DNA from 2 places in the Metabacillus schmidteae genome. Region 1 is predicted to be linked to the other one. Evidence: predicted binding sites of a transcription regulator. Region 1 holds the regulator's gene; the other holds the start of a gene.
What was found. Region 1 encodes CtsR, which represses protease genes until heat stress. Its sites were predicted from a motif close to ATGGTCAATAAAGGTCAAACA; they were not measured.
Positions count from the first base shown of each region.

Region 2: the regulator CtsR is predicted to act here: its motif matches at 2,064-2,084, upstream of clpP (ATP-dependent Clp endopeptidase proteolytic subunit ClpP).

Region 1 covers NZ_CAESCH010000001.1:429,183-433,598, forward strand. The annotation lists gene HWV59_RS02020 (MgtC/SapB family protein) at 717-1,409, shown strand; gene HWV59_RS02025 (CtsR family transcriptional regulator) at 1,535-1,996, shown strand; gene HWV59_RS02030 (UvrB/UvrC motif-containing protein) at 2,012-2,563, shown strand; gene HWV59_RS02035 (protein arginine kinase) at 2,566-3,663, shown strand; gene clpC (ATP-dependent protease ATP-binding subunit ClpC) at 3,660-4,416, shown strand, end outside.
Region 2 covers NZ_CAESCH010000002.1:357,396-361,811, forward strand. The annotation lists gene whiA (DNA-binding protein WhiA) at 1-911, shown strand, start outside; gene HWV59_RS22555 (HPr family phosphocarrier protein) at 937-1,194, shown strand; gene clpP (ATP-dependent Clp endopeptidase proteolytic subunit ClpP) at 1,335-1,928, opposite strand; gene HWV59_RS22565 (DUF2269 family protein) at 2,422-2,874, opposite strand; tRNA gene HWV59_RS22570 (tRNA-Arg) at 3,033-3,108, shown strand; gene HWV59_RS22575 (serine O-acetyltransferase) at 3,338-3,868, shown strand; gene HWV59_RS22580 (IS1182 family transposase) at 4,254-4,416, shown strand, end outside.

The sequences.
Region 1 (4,416 bases):
CGGAGATTCGCCGCTTATCGCAAGCCGAAATCCGAACACGGAAGTTAAGCTCTCAGCGCCGATGGTAGTTGGGGGTTTCCCCCTGTGAGAGTAGGACATCACCAAGTAAGAAGAGGGAAAAGATCAGTAGAGATACTGGTCTTTTTTGCATGAATTAAATGATTGTAGAAAAACCGAAGGTTTTATCGTAAAGAGGTAGAAACAAAATATACTGTGGATTTTTGGTGAAATTTGTAGAATAGTAGATAAATTAAAATAATCGAAGATAAATTGCTGAAAATCGAAGATAAAATGAAGTAATCGAAGATAAATACACATCATCGAAAATAAATTAATTTAACCCTATGTTAGTGTCTACGCACACAGGCACATGACACTGAACGAACAAGCTGACGCGGAGATTCGCCGCTAATCGCAAACTGAAATCCGACCACGGATATTAAGGTCTCAGCGCCGATGGCAGTTGGGGAGATCCCCCAGAGAGTAGGACATCGCCAAGGAAGAGAAGTAACAGATCAGTAGTTCAATTTGATCTTTATAATATGGAATTCAGCTGATGAATCATATTCTCTAACACTTCTTTGTTATCGTAAAATAAAAAAGTTCTTATGTGATTTAGTATTTAAATAAAAAAATTTGAATATTTGTGTTTGATGGGACACAATCGCGTATATATATAATAAAATACAATGTTTAACTAACTAGGAGAAATGCATATGGAGTTGTTGGGATATATTGATGATGATACATATACGATGTTTTTCCGAATCTTAATTGCAGCGATATTGTGTGGGATTATTGGGTTAGAGCGTGAATTTAAAAGTCATCCTGCTGGCTTTAGAACTCATTTATTAGTTGGAATTGGTTCGTGTTTGATGATGATTCTATCCCTTTATGGTTTTGAGGATTATCTTACGATTAATAGTCAATTTGATCCTTCAAGAATTCCTTCCTACGTTATAAGTGGAATTGGATTTCTTGGTGGAGGAACAATATTAGTTAAAGGAGCTACAGTCAGGGGTCTCACAACCGCCGCTTCTATTTGGATTGTTGCAGGGTTAGGATTAATCATTGGCTCTGGAATGTATATATTAGCATCGTTTACTACAATAATTGTCCTAATGTGTTTAATCTTCCTAAATAAACTTGAAGAGTATATGGAAGTGAAAAAAACGAGAAGAAAAATGAAAGTCGTCGTTCAATCAACTCGATCTTCGGTAGATGAGGTGATTGAAAAATTATTATCCTATAAGATTAAAACAAATAAAGTTGTTATGACTTCATGTAAGAAAGAAAGAGACGGTAAAGTCACCTTTTATTATCAGTTTGATATAGATGTTGATTTAACTCAACACGGAATACTTGAAGAGGTTCTTATAGAAATAAGTGAAGTGGAAAAAATTTATTAAAGAGGTTTTACAAGCTTCAAATTTGGCAATATTTAAAATGAAACAGAAGAGTTGAAAAATTTTTCTGTTCGTTTTATATTTAGATTAAAGTCAAATATAGTCAAAGTCAGGGAGGGGGAGGTTGGGTGAGAAATATTTCAGACATTATTGAACAGTACTTAAAAAGTGTACTGGACAGTAGTGGAAGAGAAATTGTTGAAATAAAGCGCAGTGAAATTGCGGATCGATTTCAATGTGTGCCTTCACAGATAAACTATGTTATTAATACAAGATTTACAATTGAACGAGGTTACGTGGTTGAGAGTAAACGTGGTGGGGGAGGTTATATCCGAATTATTAAAGTTCGCGCTGATAACCAAGCACATCTGCTGGAACAGATATTACGTTTAATTAGCCAACGACTATCACAGGTTGCTGCTGAGGATATTATTGGCAGATTAGTTACAGAGGAAGTTATTTCTGCACGTGAAGCAAAGCTTATGTTAAGTGTTATTGACCGTTCCGTTTTATATATTGAGCTTCCCCATCGGGATGAATTGAGGGCAAGAATGGTTAAAGCCATGTTAACTTCATTGAAATATAAGTGAAAGTAGGGGAGACGGATGATTTGCCAGGAATGTAATGAAAGGCCGGCAACGTTTCACTTTACAAAAGTGATCAATGGTGAAAAAACAGAAGTTCATATTTGTGAGCATTGTGCAAAAGAAAATAGTGAGCTTTTTATGTTTAATTCAAATACAGGTTTTTCACTAAATAACCTTTTAACAGGCCTGCTAAATATGGATCATGGCCTTGCAAAGTCGGAAGAGAAAAGTGTTTTTAAAACAGAAGAAGTCCTGCAATGTGATCGTTGTAAGATGACTTTTCATCAGTTTAAAAAGGTTGGAAGATTTGGCTGTGCTAACTGCTATTCTACATTTAAGGATTATATAACACCAATTCTTAGACGGGTACATGGGGGAAATACAGTTCATTCAGGGAAAATACCTAAAAGAATTGGCGGCAATCTTCATGTTAGGAAAAAGATTGAACAATTAAAGAGTCAAATTCATAGTTATATTGATCAGGAAGAGTTTGAACAGGCCGCTAAAGTCCGGGATGAAATTAGGATGCTTGAAAAGAAAATAAGCAGCTCCAATGAGGAGGGATCATAAGCATGTCACTCCAAAACTTTATGAATAAAGCAATGAGTGCTTGGATGAACCAAGAAGGTCCTGATTCAGATATTGTGTTGAGCAGTCGTATTCGTTTAGCTCGAAATATCGAAAAGTATAAATTTCCAACACTTTCTACAAATGAAGAGTTACAAGATGTTCTAAATTTCTTTGAAAACACATATGCAAATAAAACATTCCAAAATATTGGTCAGTTGGAGCTTCTAAAGATGAATGATCTGCAACCAATTCAAAAGAGGGTGTTAGTAGAAAAGCATTTAATTAGTCCTAATCTTGCTGACCATTCCATTTATGGAGGGTGCTTACTTTCGGATAATGAAGAAGTTAGTATTATGCTAAATGAAGAAGACCATATTCGTATTCAGTGTTTGTTTCCAGGATTTCAGCTTGGAGAAGCATTGAATATGGCCAACCAATTGGATGATTGGATTGAAAATGAAGTGGATTATGCATTTGATGAACAAAGAGGTTATTTAACAAGTTGTCCTACAAACGTAGGAACAGGGCTTAGAGCCTCAGTGATGATGCACTTACCTGCATTGGTCCTCACTCAAAAAATTAACCGAATTATTCCGGCAATTAATCAATTAGGATTAGTTGTTAGAGGAATTTATGGTGAAGGTAGCGAAGCTATAGGGAATCTCTTTCAAATCTCTAATCAAATTACATTAGGTAAATCTGAAAAAGACATTGTAGATGATTTGATTAGTGTTGTTCAACAATTGATTGACCAAGAGAGATCAACCCGCGAAGCCCTTTATCAATCTTCGCATATTCAACTTGAGGATCGGGTTTATCGTTCCTTTGGAACCTTAGCATACAGCCGCATTATTGAATCAAATGAGACGGCAAAGTGTTTATCCGATGTTCGTCTGGGAATTGATTTAGGTATTATAAAAGACGTATCCAGGACAATTCTCAACGAACTTATGATTTTAACTCAACCAGGGTTTTTACAGCAGTATTTTGGTGGACCATTACGTCCTAACGAAAGAGATATTCGACGGGCAGCACTAATTAGGGAGCGTCTAAATCTAGAAATGGATCGTAATAAACGGATGGAGGATGATGAATCATGATGTTTGGAAGATTTACAGAGCGTGCTCAAAAGGTATTAGCACTAGCACAAGAAGAAGCAGTTCGTTTAGGCCATAATAATATTGGAACAGAGCATATTCTATTAGGTCTTGTTAGCGAAGGAGAAGGCATTGCAGCTAAAGCGTTGTTAGCGTTAGGGCTAGGACCTGATAAGATTCAAAAAGAGGTAGAGGGCTTAATCGGAAGAGGTCAAGATGCATCCCAAACAATCCACTATACACCAAGAGCAAAAAAAGTTATTGAACTATCAATGGATGAAGCTAGAAAGCTAGGTCATTCTTATGTAGGAACAGAACATATTCTGCTTGGTCTTATCCGTGAAGGTGAAGGAGTAGCAGCAAGAGTACTTAATAATTTAGGAGTAAGTCTAAATAAAGCAAGACAACAGGTTCTTCAATTACTAGGAAGCAATGAATCGTCAGCAAATCACCAGGGCGGAGGTATTACAAATGCTAATACACCAACCCTGGACAGCTTAGCTAGAGATTTAACAGCTATTGCTAGAGAAGGTAGCTTAGATCCTGTAATTGGTAGAAGTAAAGAAATTCAACGTGTAATTGAAGTATTAAGCAGACGTACTAAGAATAACCCGGTACTAATTGGGGAGCCTGGTGTAGGTAAAACAGCTATTGCCGAAGGTTTAGCTCAACAGATTGTACAAAACGAAGTACCGGAAATTTTAAGAGATAAACGTGTTATGACATTAGACATGGGAACTGTTGTTGCTGGTACAA
Region 2 (4,416 bases), on a different contig from region 1:
TAGAACTAAAACCATGCTGTTTGAAAGCAGAACTTTCAGCACTTATTCGAATGAATGGATCACTTTCATTTTCGAATCGTATGCTTATCTTAGATATTCAAACGGAAAATGCAGCGATTGCAAGAAGAATTTATACTCTTCTAAAAAAACAATATGAAATATCAGTCGAACTGCTTGTTCGAAAAAAGATGCGCTTAAAGAAAAACAATGTCTATATTGTGCGTCTTGTTGAGCGAGCAAAAGAGATTTTAGAAGATCTTAATATTCTCAATGAAGGTTTTACATTTTATAGAAGTATTTCTGAAGACCTGGTGAAGAAGAAATGTTGCAAGCGCTCTTATATTAGAGGAGCCTTCCTTGCAGGAGGGTCTGTGAATAATCCGGAAACTTCATCCTATCACCTTGAAATTTTCTCACAATATAAGGAACATAATGATTCTCTTTGTGAGTTAATGAATACATTTGAATTAAACAGTAAAACTTTGGAACGTAAAAAAGGATTTATTACGTACTTAAAGGAAGCCGAAAAAATTACAGAATTTTTGAATATCATCGGCGCACATCAGGCATTACTTAGATTTGAAGACGTTCGAATTGTCCGGGATATGCGGAATTCTGTTAATCGTTTAGTCAACTGTGAAACAGCCAATCTAAACAAAACAATAGGAGCTGCTCTTAGACAAGTTGAAAATATTCGCTTTATTGATGAAAGAATTGGTTTAGATGCTCTACCGGATAAATTGCGGGAAATCGCAAGACTCCGAGTAGAATACCAGGATGTTACACTAAAAGAGCTTGGAGAAATGGTTTCAAGCGGTACAATTAGCAAATCAGGCATTAATCATCGCTTAAGAAAGCTTGACGAAATAGCTGAACAACTTAGATCAGGCCAGCCGTTATCTATAAAATAATAATAAAAAGGAAGAGGAGATTACCATGGTTGAAAAGTTAGTTGAAGTAAATCTAAAAACAGGTTTACAGGCACGTCCAGCAGCATTATTTGTACAAGAGGCGAATCGCTTTGCATCAGATATATTTTTAGAGAAAGATGGAAAAAAAGTAAATGCAAAGAGCATTATGGGTTTAATGAGTTTAGCTGTTAGCTCTGGAGCAGAAATCAACCTTATTGCTGAAGGCAGCGATGAGCAGGAAGCTGTAGACGCATTAGCTAAGTTTGTTGAACAAGAAGGGTAATAACAAGACACACCGAAGTTTACAGGCGGTGTGTCTTTCTGTTTAGAAGTAGTAGGTTTTGAACATGCTTATCATCAGACATTAATTTGCTTTTAAAACAAAAAAGCTAAAACCGTATTGGCTTTAGCTTTTTATCAATTTTATTTTCCTAGAGTATTACGATCTAACACTTTATCAATTAAACCATACTCCAGTGCACGTTCAGCTGTCATGAAGTTATCACGCTCTGTGTCACGCTCGATCACATCTAGTGGTTGACCTGTACGATCAGATAAAATTTTGTTTAATTTATCACGTAAGAATAAGATACGTTTTGCAGCAATTTCGATTTCAGTTGCCTGTCCTTGAGCTCCACCAAGTGGTTGGTGAATCATCACTTCAGAGTTAGGAAGAGCATAACGCTTTCCTTTGTCTCCAGCTGCAAGTAGGAATGCACCCATTGAAGCAGCCATACCGATACAGATTGTTGATACACTTGGCTTAATAAACTGCATTGTGTCATAGATAGCCATACCAGCTGTGATAGATCCACCCGGGCTGTTAATATAGATCGAGATATCTTTCTCTGGATCTTCTGCTTCTAAGAAAAGTAGTTGAGAAACGATAGAGTTTGCCACATTATCGTCAATTCCACTACCAAGCATGATGATACGGTCTTTTAAAAGACGGGAGTAAATGTCATAAGCACGCTCACCACGGTTTGTTTGTTCGATAACTGTAGGGATTAAATTCATTTTCGTATTCCTCCTTTAATATAAGAAAGATTTTTCGTCCTAAAGGGTATTATGTAGATACTATGTAATCCTTTAAGACTTTACACATAGACATGAAACAAAAGGTAAATCTTTATGTATCTCCATCATACAACTAAGGTCAATAAAGGTCAAACGAAAAGACCAATGCAGCACAATGAATTTTAAATATGGATATCTATGTGTTCCTTACTATCCTATGTATGGTAAAAGCATAACATGTAATCATGTTTCCCACATTTTTTGGATTTCAAACAACAAAAGCGCAAGCGCCTTGATCAGCCCCGACAAGCATAAGACGATTTAGAATAGAAGGCGTTCTTTGCCTTCAATTCTAAATTGGCTTATGACCTCGAGGGGCTAGGCGCTGGAGCTGGATGTCGTGCGCTTAGCCACAGTTCAAGAATTTTTATGGATATCCTAAACAATACTAAGAAAAGCAGCACCCATAAGATGCTGCTTATCATACATATTTTTAGAATGGTTTGATTGTCATTAGGATAATTAAGATAATAGCTGAAATATGTAATACATTGTTTAATGGAGCGGATTGTTTTGCGAGTGTTATGTACTCCTCCGGTAGCTCCTCACCTTGATGGTTTTCAAGAGCTTGCATTTGAGCCTTTGCTTTCTTTGGTAATAATCCTGCGGCAATTGGTTGGACAGCCACATAAATAACAAGTGATGCAATGTACCAAATTTCTTTGAATAAATAAGGATTAATAATGGCCATGATGATTCCTGTAATTAATAATACAATGCTTCCAACCTTCGCAAACTTTTCGATCCCTTCTGAAACAGCAAGCGCAAATTTCGCTTGTGAAACTGTTTTGACACTGCGCATCAAAACAGGCATGCCAAAGCTGGCACCAAGCCCAACAACTGCTGCAACAATATGGATTAGTAATAATAATGAGTAAATTGTCATAGTGCACCTCCTCCTTTTTACCTATATTGTAAATTATACATAAAAAGGGATAAATTAGAACCGTTATTTTGAAAGTATTTTTCCAATAAGAATACTTGAAAAGACAGTTGAAATTAAGAGAAAGTTAAAGTATAATTCATCGTACTGACATATATTGTGCGCTCGTAGCTCAGTTGGATAGAGCGGTGGTTTCCGGTACCACGTCTGTCGGGGGTTCGAATCCCTTCGAGCGCGTCTATAAATTCAAGAAAAGCAAGGGTTTGAGTTGATCTCAGGCCCTTGCTTTTTTTATGTAGTAAAAACATTGGAAACTACCAAATCAACGTGCTGCTGTGTATGTAGGCTTTTTTATTTTGGCTTGAAAAATGTCATGCTGCTAATACCTTACTTAAATTAGAAACACGGACACAATAGTCTTGAAAAATACGTAGACTCTATATGTACAAACATAAAGGAGGTATATATGGGGCTTATTATTTCTGATTTCAAACGACGTAAATTAAATAAATTTAAAATATTATATTCTATATTTTTAAATCGTGGGGTATCTGCTGTTCTAATTTATAGGATTTCTTTTTGGTGTTATAAACATAAAATGAAATTTTTAGCGTCTTTATTGTATCAACTAAATGTCTTGATTAATTCATGTGAAATATCATACAGCGCTGAAATAGGAAAAGGTTTTGCTATTGTTCATCCTGTAGGAGTTGTAATTGCAAGTATAAAAGCAGGAGACAATTTAACTGTTTTTCAAAACGTGACGATTGGTAAAAATGGCAAAGTTAATTCGAAAGGTCTATCAAGACCAGAAATTAAAAATAACGTTACTATATATTCAGGAGCAGTTATAGCAGGTCCTCTTGTTATCGGTGAAAATGTTATTATCGGAGCTAATACGGTAGTGCAGAAAGATCTACCGGATGGATCAAAAGTGATTGGTCAAAGACCTTCTATACAATATTCACCTGTAAATCCAGTATCGAACGTGGAGTGAAAGGAACAAAAAATCTAATACTGTAAAAGGGGCCGACCCAAAAGTCTAGATTTTAGACCTTGGGTTAGCCTTTTTTCATACTTTTATTTTTTTAATTCAGTTAACGTAAAAACCGAGACGTTCCATTGCGCTCCAGACACTTGCTTTCCGCGGGGAGGAAGCTGAGCCTCCTCGCCTTCGGCTGTGGGGTCTCAGCCTTTCCTCACTTCCCGCAGGAGTCAAGTGTCTTACGCTCCATTCCACTATCGATCTAAAATTATATTCATAGAAGCAAAACCCCTACGAAAACAGTCTTTTTTAAAGAGTAATTAAACAACAAAAAAATCGCCCCATTTTGTATAATTAAGTTACCACACCAAATTATCCAAGAAAGGAACGATTTTTTATGAAATATGATCATATCTCTTTCGTTAATTATAACATGAATCAGTTAGTTCTTCCATTAGACCTTGAAATTCTCATCCCTCAAAATCATTTATCTACCATTGTCCATGAAGCTGTAGAAAAGCTAGACGATACATTGTTATTTCAACCCTACAAAGGTGGTG